DNA from 2 places in the Streptomyces sp. R-74717 genome. Region 2 is predicted to be linked to the other one. Evidence: predicted binding sites of a transcription regulator. Region 2 holds the regulator's gene; the other holds the start of a gene.

Region 1 (7,920 bases), 1.9 Mb from region 2:
GAATCACCCAGCCCGGTGCCCAGGTCCCGGCGGCGTCGTGGCCGGCCGCTGTGGCGGCGAGGTGGGCGCGGAGGGTGGCCAGCGCTGGGTGGGGGTTGTCGCGGTGCCAGAGGAGCGAGTGCGGGTAGACGGGCGTCGGGTCGGTCACCGGGATGCGGCGCAAGTCGTGGCCGGTGGGCCAGATGAGGCGGGTGTGCCCGCCCATGAAGGTGGCCAGGGCCGGGGTGTCGGAGATGGTGTCGAGGAGCGCGTCGGAGCCGAAGTTGGGGCCGGTCGCCTCGATGGTGAGGCCGAACTCGGCGACGAGGTCGTGGTAGTAGGCGGCCCACTCGGTACCGGGGACGATGCCGGGCATCCAGATCCGGTGCCCGGCGAGCTGGGCGACGGTCACCGACCGGGCGCCCGCCAGCGCGTGGGCGGGGCCGGTGAGGAGCTGGAGCGGCTCGTCGAGCACCCGGACGGACTCGATGTCCTCGGGAAGGGGTCGGCCGGGCGCGGCGACGGCGCGGAAGGACGCGTCGATCGCACCGGACCGGATGGCGGCGATGGCTGTCTCGATCTCGAACAGCATCACCACGTCGAGGTCGATCTCGGGGTACGCGCGGTGGAATCCGCGCATCAGGCCCGACTGCGCGCCGCGCGAGGCGATCACGTCGACGCGCAGCGGACGGCGGCCGGTGCGCACGGACGCGACCGCGCGCTCGGCGACGCGCAGCAGCTCACGTGCGTGGGGCAGGAACGCCTGCCCGTCGATGGTGAGCTCGGCGCCGCGGGGGGCGCGGGTGAACAACCGCACGCCGAGGCTGCGCTCCAGCGCGGCGATGCGCTTGGAGACGGCCTGCTGGGTGACCGCCAGCTCGGCGGCGGCCTCCTGGAACTGCCCTGCGTCGGCGGCGGCGACGAAGGTCCGGACGGAGTTGAGGTCCATGTCGACACCCTATGAGCACAACCATTGGTTGTGGCCAGGCGGTCCTACGGTTGTTTGATCCCCGGGCCTGGTGCTCGCTTTGATGCTTCCGATCGCGGATCGGTTGTGCGAGTGAGCGGCGAGGGGCGGCGGGCATGAGGAGCGGGCACCGGCTGGGACATCTGCTCGGACATCGGCTGGGGCCGCGGTTCGGGTGGCTCTGGGGAGCGTACGGGACCAGCGCGCTCGGCACGTGGCTCGCCTTCGGCGCGTTCCCGCTGATCGCCATCCAGGTGCTGCACGCCGGACCGGCCGAGGTCGCCGCGCTCTCCTCCGTGGGGGCTGCGGTGGGCGCGGCCGTGGCGGTGCCGCTCGGCCCGTGGGTGGAGTTCCGCCGCAAGCGGACGGTGCTGATCGCGATGGACCTGGTGCGGTTCGCGGCGCTGCTGACGATCCCCGCCGCGTTCGCGCTCGGCGCGCTCACCTTCCTTCAGCTCCTGCTGGTCTCGATCGTCGTCGCGGCGGCCGACATCACCTTCCGCGCCGCCTCCGGTGCGTACCTGAAGACGCTGCTGCCGGCCGAGGACCTGCTCGTCGCCAACGGCCGGTTCGAGTCCACGGCCTGGACGACCACGATCATCGGACCGCCGCTGGGCGGCGCCGCGATCGGGCTCCTCGGTCCGGTGGCGACGGTGGTGGCCGACGCGGTCAGCTACCTGCTCTCGGCCCTGGGCATCCGCGCGACGGGCGGGCACGAGCCGCTGCCCGAGCGCCGGAAGGCCGCGCGCATGCGGGCCGGGGACCTGCTCGACGGTTGGCGGTACATCCTCGCCGACGCGACGCTGCGTCCGCTGTTCTTCAACACCGCCTTGTTCAACGGCCTGGTGATGGCGGTCCAGCCGCTGCTGGCCGTCCTGATGCTCGGCCGACTCGGGTTCGCACCGTGGCAGTACGGCCTCGCCTTCGCCGCGCCCTCGATCGGCGGGCTGCTCGGTTCGCTGCTGGCCCGACCGCTCGTCACCCGGTTCGGGCAGCACCAGGTCCTGGTCGTGGTCGGGACGCTGCGCGCGATCTGGCCCGTCGGCCTGGCCTTCCTGGGGCCGGGGACCGGCGGGCTGCTGCTGGTGATGGGCGTCGAGTCCGGGCTCATCTTCTGCTGCGGGGTCTTCAACCCCGTCTACGCCACCTACCGCCTCGAGCGCACCGCGACCGACCGGGTCGCCCGCACGCTGTCCGCCTGGGCGGTGACGACCAAGGCCTCGACCGCGCTCCTGACGGCCGTCTGGGGCGTGCTGGGCGGCCTGCTCGGCCCGCGCACGGCCATCGGCCTGGCCGGTGTGCTCCTGCTGGCGACCCCGCTGCTGCTCCCTCGCCGCGCGGCAACGCTTCCCTCCGAACCGGAGCCGGCCCCGAGCAGCGCCTGACGGGCCGCCACGGCCGTCACCGCTATCGGGCTGCGCCGCCCTTCTTCGGAGCGGAACCCCGCGCCCGGACGCAAGGTCACTCTGCACAACTCAAGATCACACGCAAAGTGATGCTGCAAAACGAAAGGTTCACCGTCACAGGACAGACCGTCACAGGACAGCGTTTGTCCGATGCGGCCGAGAGCCGCACCCATCGGCGGCCGTGACCAGCGAGACGAAAGGTAGGTCTGCACGACCGATGTCGAGGTTGTGCAGACCTACCTTTCGCTTTCCGCCCCAGCGGGCGCCCTGCTTGCAGCCACAGAGCCGACCGACCTGCGCAGATTGTCGGGTGACACCAGAACGTCAGCGGTCGGCGACACGAGAAGTGTCAAACCGAGACGATGGCCAACTGGTGTGGCGGCCAGGCAGGCTGACCACGCCGGGGGAACAGATCAGCGAAGTCCTCGTCGGTGAACAGCGGGCCCAGAGCTTCCCGGATCCGCATGCACGGACAGCCCTTCGGGAACGCCAGCCGGGCCACCTCGGCAGTCCGGGCCGGGCCCTTGCCCGGGACGTGCGGACGCAGCGACACTTCGATCACCTCACACGCGCACCCCCACGCCAACCGCACCCATCATCCCGCCACCACAAGGTCATTCGGAGCTCGCTGCCGAATTCGCCAACGGTGTCCTGGACATGACCGCGAGCAGCCATGCAACGGGGCTGTGCTGCCGCAGTGGACGCCAGATTCGGTGCGGCAGCGCCCAGGAGGGCGAGGCGGGCGTGGCAATCGAACCAGTGGCCGCCTGACACGACAGAACGCCACCCCAGTCACGGCGTCTTGCCGGGCAGGGCCAAGGCGACGGGGGACAAGAGGGCGTACGAGCAGGGTGGCGAAGCGCCGTAGGCCACATGTCCGGCGTTCCCAGCCCACCCGTCGGGCTCGGGACGCCGTTGTGCGTGTTCAATGCCGCTCGCGGATTCGCACGACCGACAGTTGCGTCAACCGGCGGTGCAGCTCGCCGCATTGTGCCCGTAAGGGCAGCTCTCGCCGCCCTTACGTACCTGGCCCCGGGGGCAACCCATCGCGTATGCAGGTAGGTAGTGATTCAGCGCAGAAGGGGCCCCATGCACAACCATGACGACGCCAGGACGACCGGCATCGAGCAGGGGCGTACCAGGGCCCGTAAGCCCGTGGCCGAAGGCGGGACACCGCCCCAAGGCATCCTCGCCCTACAGGGGACCGTCGGCAACGCGGCCGTCGTCCAGATGCTTTGTCGATCAGGCCACCCCGGGGCGCAGGAGCAGCACCAGCACGATGCCGGCTGCGGCCACGGAACCGGGCAGCCCGCTGTGCAGCGCTCGGCCGTCCACGAGGTGCTGCGCACCAGCGGCCGCCCCATGGGTGACTCGACGCGTACCGACATGGAGGCCCGGCTCGGCGCGGACTTCTCCGATGTCCGCATCCACAACGACAGCGCCGCCAAGGCATCGGCGGCCGAGGTGGGCGCTCGCGCTTACACCTCCGGCAGCCACATCGTCATAGGCGACGGTGGCAACGACAAGCACACCCTGGCCCACGAACTCACTCACGTCATTCAGCAACGCCAGGGTCCCGTCGCAGGCACGGACAACGGTTCGGGACTCAAGGTCTCCGACCCCGCGGACCGCTTCGAGCGGGAGGCCGAGGCGAACGCGACGCGGGCGCTGGCCGGAGCCGCACCGGTGCGGGCCGAGGGTTTGGAGAGCGGCACGGTACGCGGCGGGGGGCACGCCGTCCAGCGCATGGCGCAGGACGAGCTGAGCGCGGAACAGAAGGCGGTAGTGAAGCCCGTGCTGGAGCAGGCGACCGCGCTGGCCGACGCCGCCAAGAAGATCCTCTCCCACACGGACGCTGAGGAAGCGGACGAACAACTCGCCCTCTTCACCAAGTGGTTCGGCAACAAGCACGTCATGATCGAGGACGTTCGCGCCAAGTTCGCCACTCTGGCCTCCCGGCTCCCCAACCTCGAAAGCGAACTCGTTCCGTACAACCCGACGGAAGCGGTCGGCGAGAAGGACGGCGAACCGGAGTACGCGGATCAGGCATTCGTCGCGGCCTGGACCCGTAAGGGCGAAGTGATCCGGCTGACGAGCCTCTTCTGGTCGTGGTCGAAGAAGGAACAGGCCGAGTGCCTCCTCCACGAGTTGACACATATGCTCTGGGACACCAAGGACTCCTCCGGCTTCGGCCCGGAGAAGGCGCTCGCTCACGCCAAGGACAACCCCATGGGAGCCTGCGACTGCGCCTACAACTTTCAGTACTACGCGGCGGACGCACACAGGCGACCGGAGCTCCAGACCAAGCAGCGGGAGGAGTTCGCCGGGGTCCCCCTCGACATCGGGGACGGTTCGGGCTTCGACCTGTTCGGTTCCGACGACGACTTCTTTGGCGCAGGCTCGGATTCGGATTGAGCCGTCCGCCCCCGCCCCAGGGGGCTCCATCAACAGGAGCGCCCTGTACGCCCCAAGGGGCCCTGCCTCGGTCGCGTCCGTCGCCGCAGCCATCGCCGGGCTGACCGACGCCGGACTCCTGGTCCTCATCGACGACGACACCGCCGTCCTGGCCGACGACGTCCACTACAGCCTCCGCGACCTCGATCATGCTTGCTGCGGAGGCCATCGGAGCCACGAGAGAGACGCTCGTCGGAGAAGCTGTCAGCGACGCCTACGTCATGCGGTTCAAGAAGAACGTGACCATGTCTGAGGCAGCCGCAGCGTGGGAGCCCATCGTGGAGTCGCTGCTGGCCTTCGCCCCGGGCCGACTTCGGGACTCCCTGGTGACATCGACTCTGCGTAACCGGCAGGCGGTCGACACGGCGCTTCGCAACTTCCGCTCTCAGGTGGTGGCAGCACGCAAGCACAACCGAACAACCTACGAGCTCTTCATGGACCAGGTGGTGTCTCGGGGGACTGCAAAGCGAAGAGATCCACGTCAAAGGACAGCGTTCGCTCGATCGCTCACAGCGAACATGTGCTGGGGAACAATGAGCGGCTCAGGAGCATTGAGTCTGCATAGCTCAACTTGACTGCCGAAGGGGAGATCATGGCTACCGAGTCCAATGCGGTCACTCCGCTGGCCCTGCCCGTGCTGCCGCTCGACGACGAGGTCGTGCTGCCCGGGATGGTGGTGCCTCTGGACCTGTCCGACACCGATGTGCGCGCCGCCGTGGAAGCCGCACAGGCCGCAGCCCGGGAGGGCGGCGGCAAGCCCGAGGTGCTTCTTGTGCCGCGGATCGACGGGACGTACACCGGCACCGGTGTCATCGGCACCGTCGAACAGGTCGGACGGCTTTCGGACGGGGATCCGGGCGCGCTCATCCGCGGCCGTGGCCGGGTACGGATCGGGGCCGGGACCAGCGGACCGGGTGCCGCGCTCTGGGTGGAAGGGACACGGGTCGACGCGGTCGTCCCCGATCCGCTCCCCGGAGCCGCCGCCGAACTGGTCAAGGAGTACAAGGCGCTCGCCACCAGCTGGCTGAAGAAGCGTGGCGCCTGGCAGGTCGTGGACCGGGTCCAGCAGATCGAGGACATCTCCGCGCTTGCCGACAATTCCGGCTACTCACCCTTCCTCACCACTGCCCAGAAGGTGCAGCTCCTGGAGACCGTGGACGCGGTCGCCCGGCTGAAGCTCGCCATCCAGTGGCTCGGTGAACACCTTGCCGAGCAGGACGTCGCCGAGTCCATCGCCAAGGACGTCCAGGAGGGCGTCGACAAGCAGCAGCGCGAGTTCCTGCTGCGGCGCCAGCTCGAAGCCGTACGGAAGGAGCTCTCCGATCTCAACGGCGGTTCTGGTTCCGGCGCAGACGAGTCCGACGACTACCGGGCCCGCGTCGAGGCCGCCGATCTTCCCGAGCACGTCCGTGAGGCCGCCCTCAAGGAGGTCGACAAGCTGGAGCGCTCGTCCGACCAGAGCCCCGAGGGCTCGTGGATCAGGACCTGGCTCGACACCGTCCTCGAACTGCCGTGGACCGAGCGGACCGAGGACGCCTACGACATCCGCGGCGCCCAGGAGATCCTCGACGCCGAGCACGCGGGCCTGCAGGACGTGAAGGAGCGGATCACCGAGTACCTGGCGGTACGCAAGCGGCGCTCCGAGCGCGGTCTCGGCGTCGTCGGCGGGCGGCGCGGCGGTGCCGTGCTGGCGCTGGTGGGTCCGCCGGGCGTGGGCAAGACCTCGCTCGGTGAATCCGTCGCGCACGCCATGGGCCGCAAGTTCGTCCGCGTCGCGCTCGGCGGTGTACGGGACGAGGCGGAGATCCGCGGCCACCGGCGTACCTACGTCGGTGCCCTGCCGGGACGTATCGTCCGGGCCGTCAAGGAGGCCGGTTCGATGAACCCGGTCGTCCTGCTCGACGAGATCGACAAGGTCGGCTCCGACTTCCGGGGCGACCCGGCCGCCGCCCTCCTCGAAGTCCTCGACCCGGCGCAGAACCACACCTTCCGCGACCACTACCTGGAGGTCGAACTCGACCTCAGCGATGTCGTCTTCCTGGCGACGGCCAATGTGCTCGAGGCCATCCCGGAGGCCCTGCTCGACCGTATGGAGCTGGTCAGGCTCGATGGCTACACCGAGGACGAGAAGGTCGTCATCGCCCGCGACCACCTGCTCCCGCGCCAGCTGGAGCGGGCCGGTCTGGAGAAGGACGAGGTGACGCTCGACGAGTCCGCGCTGCGCAAGCTGGCCGGCGAGTACACCCGTGAAGCGGGCGTACGAAATCTGGAGCGGGCCGTCGCCCGGCTGCTCCGCAAGGTCGCGGCCCAGCACGAACTGGGCGACCGGGAACTCCCGTTCACGGTCACCGAAGCGGATCTGCGCGGTCTGATCGGCCGGCCCCACCACATCCCCGAGTCCGCCCAGGATCCCGCCGAGCGCCGCACCGCGGTGCCGGGCGTGGCCACCGGACTCGCGGTGACCGGTGCCGGTGGTGACGTGCTGTTCGTTGAGGCGTCGCTGGCCGACCCGGAGACCGGGGCGTCCGGACTGACCCTCACCGGTCAGCTCGGCGACGTCATGAAGGAGTCCGCGCAGATCGCGCTGAGCTTCCTGCGGTCGCACGGCGCGGAGCTGGAGCTGCCGGTCGCGGACCTGAAGGACCGCGGCGCGCACATCCACTTCCCGGCGGGCGCGGTCCCGAAGGACGGCCCGAGTGCCGGCATCACCATGACGACTGCGCTGGCCTCGCTGCTCTCCGGACGGCTGGTCCGTACGGATGTGGCGATGACCGGTGAGGTCTCGCTCACCGGACGGGTGCTGCCGATCGGCGGCCTGAAGCAGAAGCTGCTGGCCGCGCACCGGGCCGGGATCACCACCGTGGTGATCCCGAAGCGGAACGAGGCCGACCTGGATGATGTCCCGGCCGAGGTCCTGGACACCCTGGAGGTCCACCCGGTGACGGACGTCCGCCAGGTGCTGGAGATCGCCCTCGCCCCGGCCTCCGCGGCCAGGCGCGAGGAGAGGATCCCGGCCGCGGCGTAGGCGCCATGGCGTGACGGGCGTGGCACCACGTGCGCGACCGGTACGGACGGCCCGCCTTCCCGGCAACGGGCGGGCGGGCCGTTCCGCGT
Region 2 (7,920 bases):
ATGCGCAGCCGGGACGCCGACTCGTCGACCAGGTCGATGGCCTTGTCGGGGAGGAAACGGGAGGTGATGTAGCGGTCGGACAGGGTCGCGGCGGCCACCAGTGCGGAGTCCGCGATGGAGACCTTGTGGTGGGCCTCGTAACGGCCCTTGAGTCCGCGCAGGATCGCGATGGTGTCCTCGACGCTCGGCTCCGCCACCAGCACCTGCTGGAAGCGGCGTTCCAGGGCGGCGTCCTTCTCGATCCGCTCGCGGTACTCGTCGAGCGTCGTCGCGCCGACCATGCGGAGCTCGCCGCGGGCCAGCATCGGCTTGAGCATGTTGCCCGCGTCCATGGCGGAGTCGCCGCCGGCGCCCGCGCCGACGACGGTGTGCAGCTCGTCGATGAAGGTGATGATCTGCCCGTCGCTCTCCTTGATCTCGGAGAGGACGGTCTTCAGCCGTTCCTCGAACTCGCCGCGGTACTTGGCGCCCGCGACCATCGCGCCGAGGTCGAGCGATACGAGCCGCTTGTTCCGCAGGGACTCGGGGACGTCGCCCTTGACGATGCGCTGGGCGAGCCCCTCGACGACGGCGGTCTTGCCGACGCCGGGCTCGCCGATGAGTACGGGGTTGTTCTTCGTACGCCTCGACAGGACCTGGACGACACGCCGGATCTCCTGGTCACGTCCGATGACCGGGTCGAGCTTGCCTTCCCTGGCGGCGGCCGTGAAGTCCGTACCGAACTTCTCCAGGGCCTTGTACTGACCCTCCGGGTCGGGTGTGGTCACCCGGCGCCCTCCCCTGCTCTTCTCGAACGCGTCCAGCAGCCTCTTCGCACTGGCCCCCTGAGCGCTCAGGATCTCACCGGCGCGGCCGCCCTCGGCAGCGATCCCGATCAGCAGGTGCTCGGTGGAGAGGTAGTCGTCGCCGAGCTCCTTCGCGCGCTGCGCGGCGTCAGCGATGACGGCGAGCAGCTCGCGGTTGGGCTGCGGAGGGGCGACGGTCGACCCGGTGACGCTGGGCTCCGCGCCCAGGAGCCGCTCCGTCCCGGTGCGTACGGCGATCTGGTCGGCCTCGACGGCGACGAGCAGGTCGATGATGTTCTCGTTGTCCTCGCCCGCGAGCAGCGCGAGCAGCAGATGCCCTGGGGTCAGATCGGGGTGTCCGTCCTTCACGGCCCTGCTGGTGGCCGCGTTGATGGCATCCCGGCTCTTGTTGGTCAGCTCGGCGTCCACGTGCGCTTTCTCCTCCTTGCGGTGGCTGGTCTCTCCACAACGCTGACTAGATCAACGTGCACAAAGTTGAGTCTATTCCACTCAACCTAGCTGACTTGCCTCTTCCGAGTGCTCTCCCGAGCGCGATTCCGAGTCAACCGGCCGGAGAGAACCTCCGCCACCGCAGGGGCGGGCCGCGGATGCGCACTCCCTACCCTGTTCCCCATGGCAGTCGACGTGACGAATCCGAGCCCCGAGTACCTCGCGTTCTGGCGCGAGTACCACCTGTGCACCCTGACCACACCCCGCCCCGACGGCACGCCGCACGTGGTGCCGGTGGGCGTGACGTACGACCCCGGGGCCGGGCTCGCCCGCGTCATCACCAACAAGGGCAGCCAGAAGGTCACCAACATCCTGGCCGCGGGCCCGGACGGCGCCCGGGTCGCGGTCTGCCAGGTCGACCGGGGCCGCTGGGCAACACTGGAGGGCCGCGCCTCGGTGCGCACCGAGGCGGACGTGATCGCCGACGCGGTATGCCGCTACGCACAACGCTACGAACGCACGCCGGCGCCCAACCCGGACCGCGTCGTCATCGAGATCGCCCTGGACCGGGCGCTCGGCAGGGCGTGAGGGAAACCGCGGACTTCCCGGGACTTCGCGGGCAGCACAACGGCGCCATCGTGTTCAGGTCACGATGGCGCCGTTGTGTGGGGGAGTGACTGAGCGACATGTAACGACGGGGGATCGCTCAGGCACTGCGGGGGGTGGCGGAAATAGTCTCTGGCTCGAACAGCTGGTGGTCCCGCCGGTCGAGGTTGACGAAAATCATGTCGTACCGAATCGCGCAGCGAACGGGCTGCGGGGCTCCACGCGGCTTGCGGAGGCACCGGTAGGCACGTACTTCGTCGTCTTCTTCACGTGCGACAACGATGGGGTCGCCGAACAGAGTGACCATCAGCGAGTCGCCATGGCGGGGGATGGCAGTGACGAGATCGATGAAATGCCAGCCTGATCGGTAGGCCGTGGCCATTTCCCGCCGGAAGGTCCGGTCGTCCGGCGGGATGGTCATGCGCCCTGATAGGTCGGTTCGGACCAGGCGATGTCACCGGGCTCGACTGCCGCGTCGACGCTCCATGCGATGTCGCCCGGCACAGCGGTCCGGGTGAGCCATGCGATGTCACCGTCGGCCGACGCCGACGCCTGAGTGGACCACGCGATGTCACCCGGCGCCGACGCCTGAGTGGACCACGCGATGTCACCCGGCGCCGACGCCTGAGTGGACCAGGCAATGTCACCCGGCGAGGATGCGGCCTCGCTGCTCCAGGCGATGTCGCTGCCGCTCAGTACCCCGAGTCCCAGGGCCGCGACGAACGAGGCGGCAAGCGCCGAGCGAAGCATTCGCTTATACATAGTCGGCTTCGTCCTCACTTGTGGATTCTTCTCCCCCGCACCTAAGACGATGTCTCACCTGGGCACACGAACACCACTGAGTCGATGCATCATGTTCCTGCATGTTCAGGAACCTGGGGGGTGGAGAATATGGTCATAAGCGATACAAAGCCGACACATTCTCATGGGATCACCGAACTATGCGAAGCGGGAGTCCGTCTCTACGCCAGCGCTTTGCGCTCGGGACGTATCGCCCGAAGCGAGGTGGAACCGGCGCCCTGCCTCATGGACTTCGCCCTGCTGCACCCCGACCCCGACGACCCCGACTGGCTGCGGCCAGTCCCGCCGTCCGCCGCTCTGGCGAAGCGCCTGCACCCCATAGAACGCGAGATCCAGGAGCGCCGACGGCATTCGGTCCTGCTTGCCGAGTCCTTCGAGCCGTTCATGGACATCAGCGCGCAGGACCCGCCGACCACCCACGCGATCACCGTGCTGGAGGGCGTCAACCGGATCAACGCGGCACTCGATCTTGCCACGGCGGAGTGTCGCTCCGAAGTCCTCACCGTCCAGCCCGGCGGCGGCCGTAGCGAAGACCGCCTCAGCGAAGCCCTGGAAAGGGGCCTCTCCGTGGTGGACCGCGGTGTCCGCATTCGCACTCTCTATCAGCACACGGTGCGTCACAGCCCCGGCACCCTGGCCTACGCCGAGCGGATGGCCGACAGCAACGTGGAGATCCGGACGCTTGAGGAGCTCATAGAGCGACTCATCATCTTCGACCGCACGGTCGCGTTCATACCCGCTCAGGACGACCGCCAAGTCGCCCTGGAACTGCGCCACCCTGGGCTGGTCGAGTATCTCGTCAAGGTGTTCGAGCAGCTCTGGACCCGCGCGGCTCCACTCCTGGAAGAGGTCAAGTACGACCCGACCCCCAAGGGGATCAGCGGCGTCCAGCGCTCCATCGCCCAACTCCTCGTAGAAGGACATGTCGACGACTCGATCGCCCGGCGTCTCGGCATGAACGTCCGCACCTGCCGCGCGCATGTCGCCAAGCTGTCCGCCGTCCTCGGCAGCAACAGCCGGGCCCAACTCGGCTACCTGATAGCCCGGTCGGGGATCCTGGAGCAGGATCCTGACTGAAGGGGCCGCAACCGCGATACGGGGGAGAACGACTGCGGCCCCCGGCACCGGAGAGGTTCCTCACCCGGCACAACGAGCATCCCTCTCCGACTACGTTTTCACTACCGTCATCTTGCGTCCGCACCTGCCGCGCACATATCTCCCGACTCATGCGGACGCTCAACGCCTCCAGCCGGACTCGACTCGGCGCCCTCAACGTCCAGTCGGGCATAGCGGAACGCACCGCAACATGAACGGGACACCCGCGCACACGGCACGGCAACCGGGAGCCGGCGCGTCCCGCCCAGCCGGGGACGGTCGAGGAGACATCCCGTGACGCCCCGTTGAGATCACGCTGACGGCCGGTCCGTCCAGTGTCGCCCGGAGCTCCCGGCCGGACGCGGGCGCACCGGCACCGACGTACAACCAACCCCAGCCCCGGCTCGTCCAACTCCCGTACGCGTACCGCATCGCAGGGAGAGCCCGACACCATGCAGGCAGCTCAGAATCACCGGCCCCCATCCCCCACCCGCATACGACCGGGGCGTCGGCTCCACATCCCGGTCGCGCTGGTCGCCGGGGCGGTCCTCGCGCTCGGCTCCGTCGCACCCGCCAGTGCCGACGAGCCGGAGACGGATCAGCTCTGGATCGCGGCGCCGTACGACCTCGTACTGCCGACCGCGGACGCCGACGGCTCCGCGACCGCCAACACCGTCGAGGTGAAGCTCGGGCACGACAACACGCACAACTCCGTGACCGGGGGCCGTCTCACGGTCGACGCGTCCGAGCTCGCAGGTGTGGCCGAGGTCAGCTGGCCCTTGACCTGCGCGCCGGCCCCCGACACCCTCACCGCGACCTGCGACTTCGGGTCCCTGGACGGCGCCCCGTACGTCTCCGTCGCCGAGATCGGGCTGCGCGCCGCAGCCGGCGCGCCCGCCGACGCCACCGGCACCCTGCACTTCACCGCGGCGGCGGACAGTTCCTTCGGCCCCCTCACCGGGTATCCGACGGACACCCAGATCCGCCTCGGCGACGGCCCCGACCTGGGCGTGAGCCAGCTTCCGTACCGCACCGGCGTCAAGCCCGGCACCGACCTCGCCCAGCCGATCCGCCTGACCAACCACGGCAACCGCACCGCCGACCGCACCCTGCTGACCCTCTTCGCCTCGCACGGCCTGGCGTTCTCGCAGCGCTTCGGCAACTGCACATACCTGGACGCGGACTCCGTCACCAACCAGAGCGGCACCACGGCCGTCTGCGTCCTCGACGAGCCCGTCGTCCCGGGGCAGGTGTACGACCTGTCCGCGGCCGGCGCGGTCCGTGCGACGAGCGCGGCGTTGTACGAGCGGTTCGACTACTCGGTCGACCAGTTCACCGACGAGGCGTACGAACAGGCCCTCGCGGGGAGGCCGTTCGTCCAGGGCGCCGGCGCCGACCTCAGCGCCACACCCGTCCCCGCGGCCGCCACCCGGAGCGCGGTGTCCCCCGAGCCCGACCTGAACCTCGACGACAACTACCGCTCCACGCAGATCACAGCAACCAACAAGGCCGACCTGATCGCCCTCGCGAGCGACATCACCTCCGCCGCGCCCGGTGACACCGTCACCGCCCGGATCGGCGTGAAGAACCGCGGCCCGGCCTGGGTCGCCTCCCTCGGCGCGGGTGCCTCCGTCGCGACGCTCGACGTACGCATCCCGGAGGGCACCACCGTCACCGGCAAGCCGGATTCCTGCTACGAGTCCGGCACGAACAGCTACACCTGCCGGACTCCGATCCTCCTCTGGGAGAAGGCCCGCTCCACGTTCGCCTTCACCCTGCACGTCGACCGCCTCGTCGAGGGCGGGGCGAAGGGTTCGGTCGCCACACTCAACGACGACCCGGAGCTGCGGATCTCGGCCTTCGATCCGCTACTGGCCAACAACACGGCCGAGTTCACGGTCTCCGGCACCTGATACGACGTGGGGTGCGGGCGCCTGCCTCCCCGTCGCCTCTGGCCGCGCCCACATGGCCAGGTCGTAGGGATTCCGCCCACCTGGGACGGACCGCATACGGGATATGCGTCGCCGACCAGGACGAGAAAGCGGAGGACCAGCGCGCCCAAACACCGTTCGGGGCGCGCCGGTGAGACAGGACTCACTCCTGCTCACTGCCCAGGAACGGTTTCGATGCGTACGAACATGGCCATGGGTCGGGTTTCGGCCGGATCCGGGGGCATGCACAGGGCGGCGGGCGCACGGCGAAGGGCCGGGGGCCGACCCGTAGGTCGACTCCCCGGCCCTGAACGAAACGAATCGTGAGCGAATCGTCCGGCCCGACGGCCGGACCCGCTCAGTCCTTCGGCCGCTTCGGCCGCCAGACCACCAACGCGCTGGTCTGCTGCACATCCTGATACGGCACCAGATCGCGCCGGTACGAGGCATGCACCTGGGCCTCGCGCTGCTGCATCGCCGCCGCCGCGCCGTCCACGGCCGCCGCGAGTTCGGCGACGCGCTGCTGGAGGGCGGCGACCTGGTTCTCCAGTTCGATGATGCGCTTGATACCGGCGAGGTTGATGCCCTCGTCCTGCGACAGCTGCTGCACGGTACGCAGCAGCTCGATGTCGCGGGCCGAGTAGCGCCTGCCGCGCCCGGCCGTACGGTCGGGGGAGACCAGGCCGAGGCGGTCGTACTGGCGCAGTGTCTGCGGATGCAGGCCCGAGAGCTGGGCCGCGATCGAGATCACGTACACCGGTGATTCATCGGTCAGTTCGTACGGATTGCGTCGTCGGCCGTCCACCTCAAGCTCCCTTCGCAGCCTGGAACAGCTCTGCCCGCGGGTCGTGGCCCGCGGTCGCCTTCCGGTAAGCCTCCAGCGCGTCCCTGGCCTCGGTACTGAGGTCCTTGGGCACCGTCACCTCGACGGTGACCAGCAGGTCGCCCCGGGTGCCGTCCTTGCGTACGGCGCCCTTGCCGCGGGCGCGCATCGTACGTCCGTTGGGGGTGCCGGCCGGCAGTTTCAGGGTGACCGGCGGACCGCCGAGCGTAGGCACCTTCACCTCGCCGCCGAGCGCCGCCTCCGTGAAGTCGACGGGCACGGTGACCGTGAGGTTGTCGTCCCTGCGGCCGAAGACCGGGTGGGCGTCGACATGGACCACGACGTAGAGATCGCCGGCCGGTCCACCGCGCTCGCCCGGGCCGCCCTTGCCGCGCAGCCGGATCCGCTGGTTGTCCGAGACACCCGCCGGAATCCTGACCTGCATGGTCCGGGAGGACTTCGCCCGTCCGCTGCCCTTGCAGACATCGCAGGGGTCCTGGGCGATGAGGCCCCGGCCCTTGCAGTCCACACAGGGGTCGGTGAGCGAGAAGCCGCCGCCGGTGCCGCGCGACACCTGGCCGGTGCCGAGACAGGTCGGGCAGACCCTGGGGGTGCCGTTCTTGTCACCGGTGCCGGAACACGCCTTGCAGGGCGCCTGGCTGGACATCCGCAACGGGACCGTGGCCCCTTCGACCGCCTCGATGAAGCTGAGCGTCACCTCGGACTCGATGTCCTGGCCGCGGCGCGGCTGCACCCGCGTCCCCGTACCGCCCCGGTTGAACAGGCCGCCGAAGACATCACCCAGGCCGCCGCCGCCGAAACCGCCGGCTCCGCCGCCCGCGCCCCCGCCCTGGGTGCCTCCGAAGAGGTCGCCCAGGTCGAAGTTGAAGTTGCCCCCGGCCCCTCCGGGTCCGGCCCTGAAGCCGCCGTTGCCGAAGAGGGCGCGCGCCTCGTCGTACTCCTTGCGCTTCTTGCTGTCGCCGAGGATGTCGTTCGCCTCGGAGATCTCCTTGAAGCGCTCCTCCGCCTTGTCGTCGCCCTTGTTGGCGTCCGGGTGGAACTCGCGGGCGAGCTTCCGGTACGCCTTCTTGATCTCGGCGTCGGTGGCGTCCTTGGGGACGCCGAGGACCTTGTAGTAGTCCTTCTCGACGAAGTCCTTCGTGCTCATCGACGTCCCTCCTTCCGGACGATCGGCCATGCGGCCGGCCCGCTGGCCGGTCGCATGGCCGGGCGGTGCGCCACGAGGTGGTCAGACGGGATGTCAGACCTCCTCGGTGCCACCGCTCTCCTCGTCGGTTGCCTTCTCTTCCTTGGCTGCCGCACCCGGCTGGGGTTCGGCCACCGCCACCCGCGCGGGGCGGATGGTGCGCTCGCCGATCCGATACCCCGGCTGCAGGATCGCCACGCAGGTCGTCTCGGTGACGTCCGG

The links. Region 2 encodes HspR, which represses chaperone genes until heat shock. Its sites were predicted from a motif close to TTGAGNNNNNNNNNCTCAA; they were not measured.
Region 1: lon (endopeptidase La) is a predicted target of HspR. The motif match lies at 5,358-5,376, and genes of this name have one in related genera.

What each region holds. Positions count from the first base shown of each region.
Region 1 covers NZ_CP102361.1:3,447,455-3,455,374, reverse strand. Annotated here, with positions in the region: gene NRF20_RS15450 (LysR family transcriptional regulator) at 1-928, opposite strand, end outside; gene NRF20_RS15445 (MFS transporter) at 1,063-2,331, shown strand; partial or broken gene NRF20_RS15440 (IS5/IS1182 family transposase) at 2,705-2,905, opposite strand; gene NRF20_RS15435 (DUF4157 domain-containing protein) at 3,442-4,767, shown strand; gene lon (endopeptidase La) at 5,399-7,831, shown strand.
Region 2 covers NZ_CP102361.1:5,335,673-5,343,592, reverse strand. Annotated here, with positions in the region: gene clpB (ATP-dependent chaperone ClpB) at 1-1,214, opposite strand, end outside; gene NRF20_RS24430 (pyridoxamine 5'-phosphate oxidase family protein) at 1,419-1,823, shown strand; gene NRF20_RS24425 ((2Fe-2S)-binding protein) at 1,942-2,262, opposite strand; gene NRF20_RS24420 (5'-nucleotidase) at 2,259-2,603, opposite strand; gene NRF20_RS24415 (helix-turn-helix transcriptional regulator) at 2,868-3,719, shown strand; gene NRF20_RS24410 (hypothetical protein) at 4,190-5,650, shown strand; gene NRF20_RS24405 (heat shock protein transcriptional repressor HspR) at 6,027-6,473, opposite strand; gene dnaJ (molecular chaperone DnaJ) at 6,475-7,659, opposite strand; gene grpE (nucleotide exchange factor GrpE) at 7,753-7,920, opposite strand, start outside.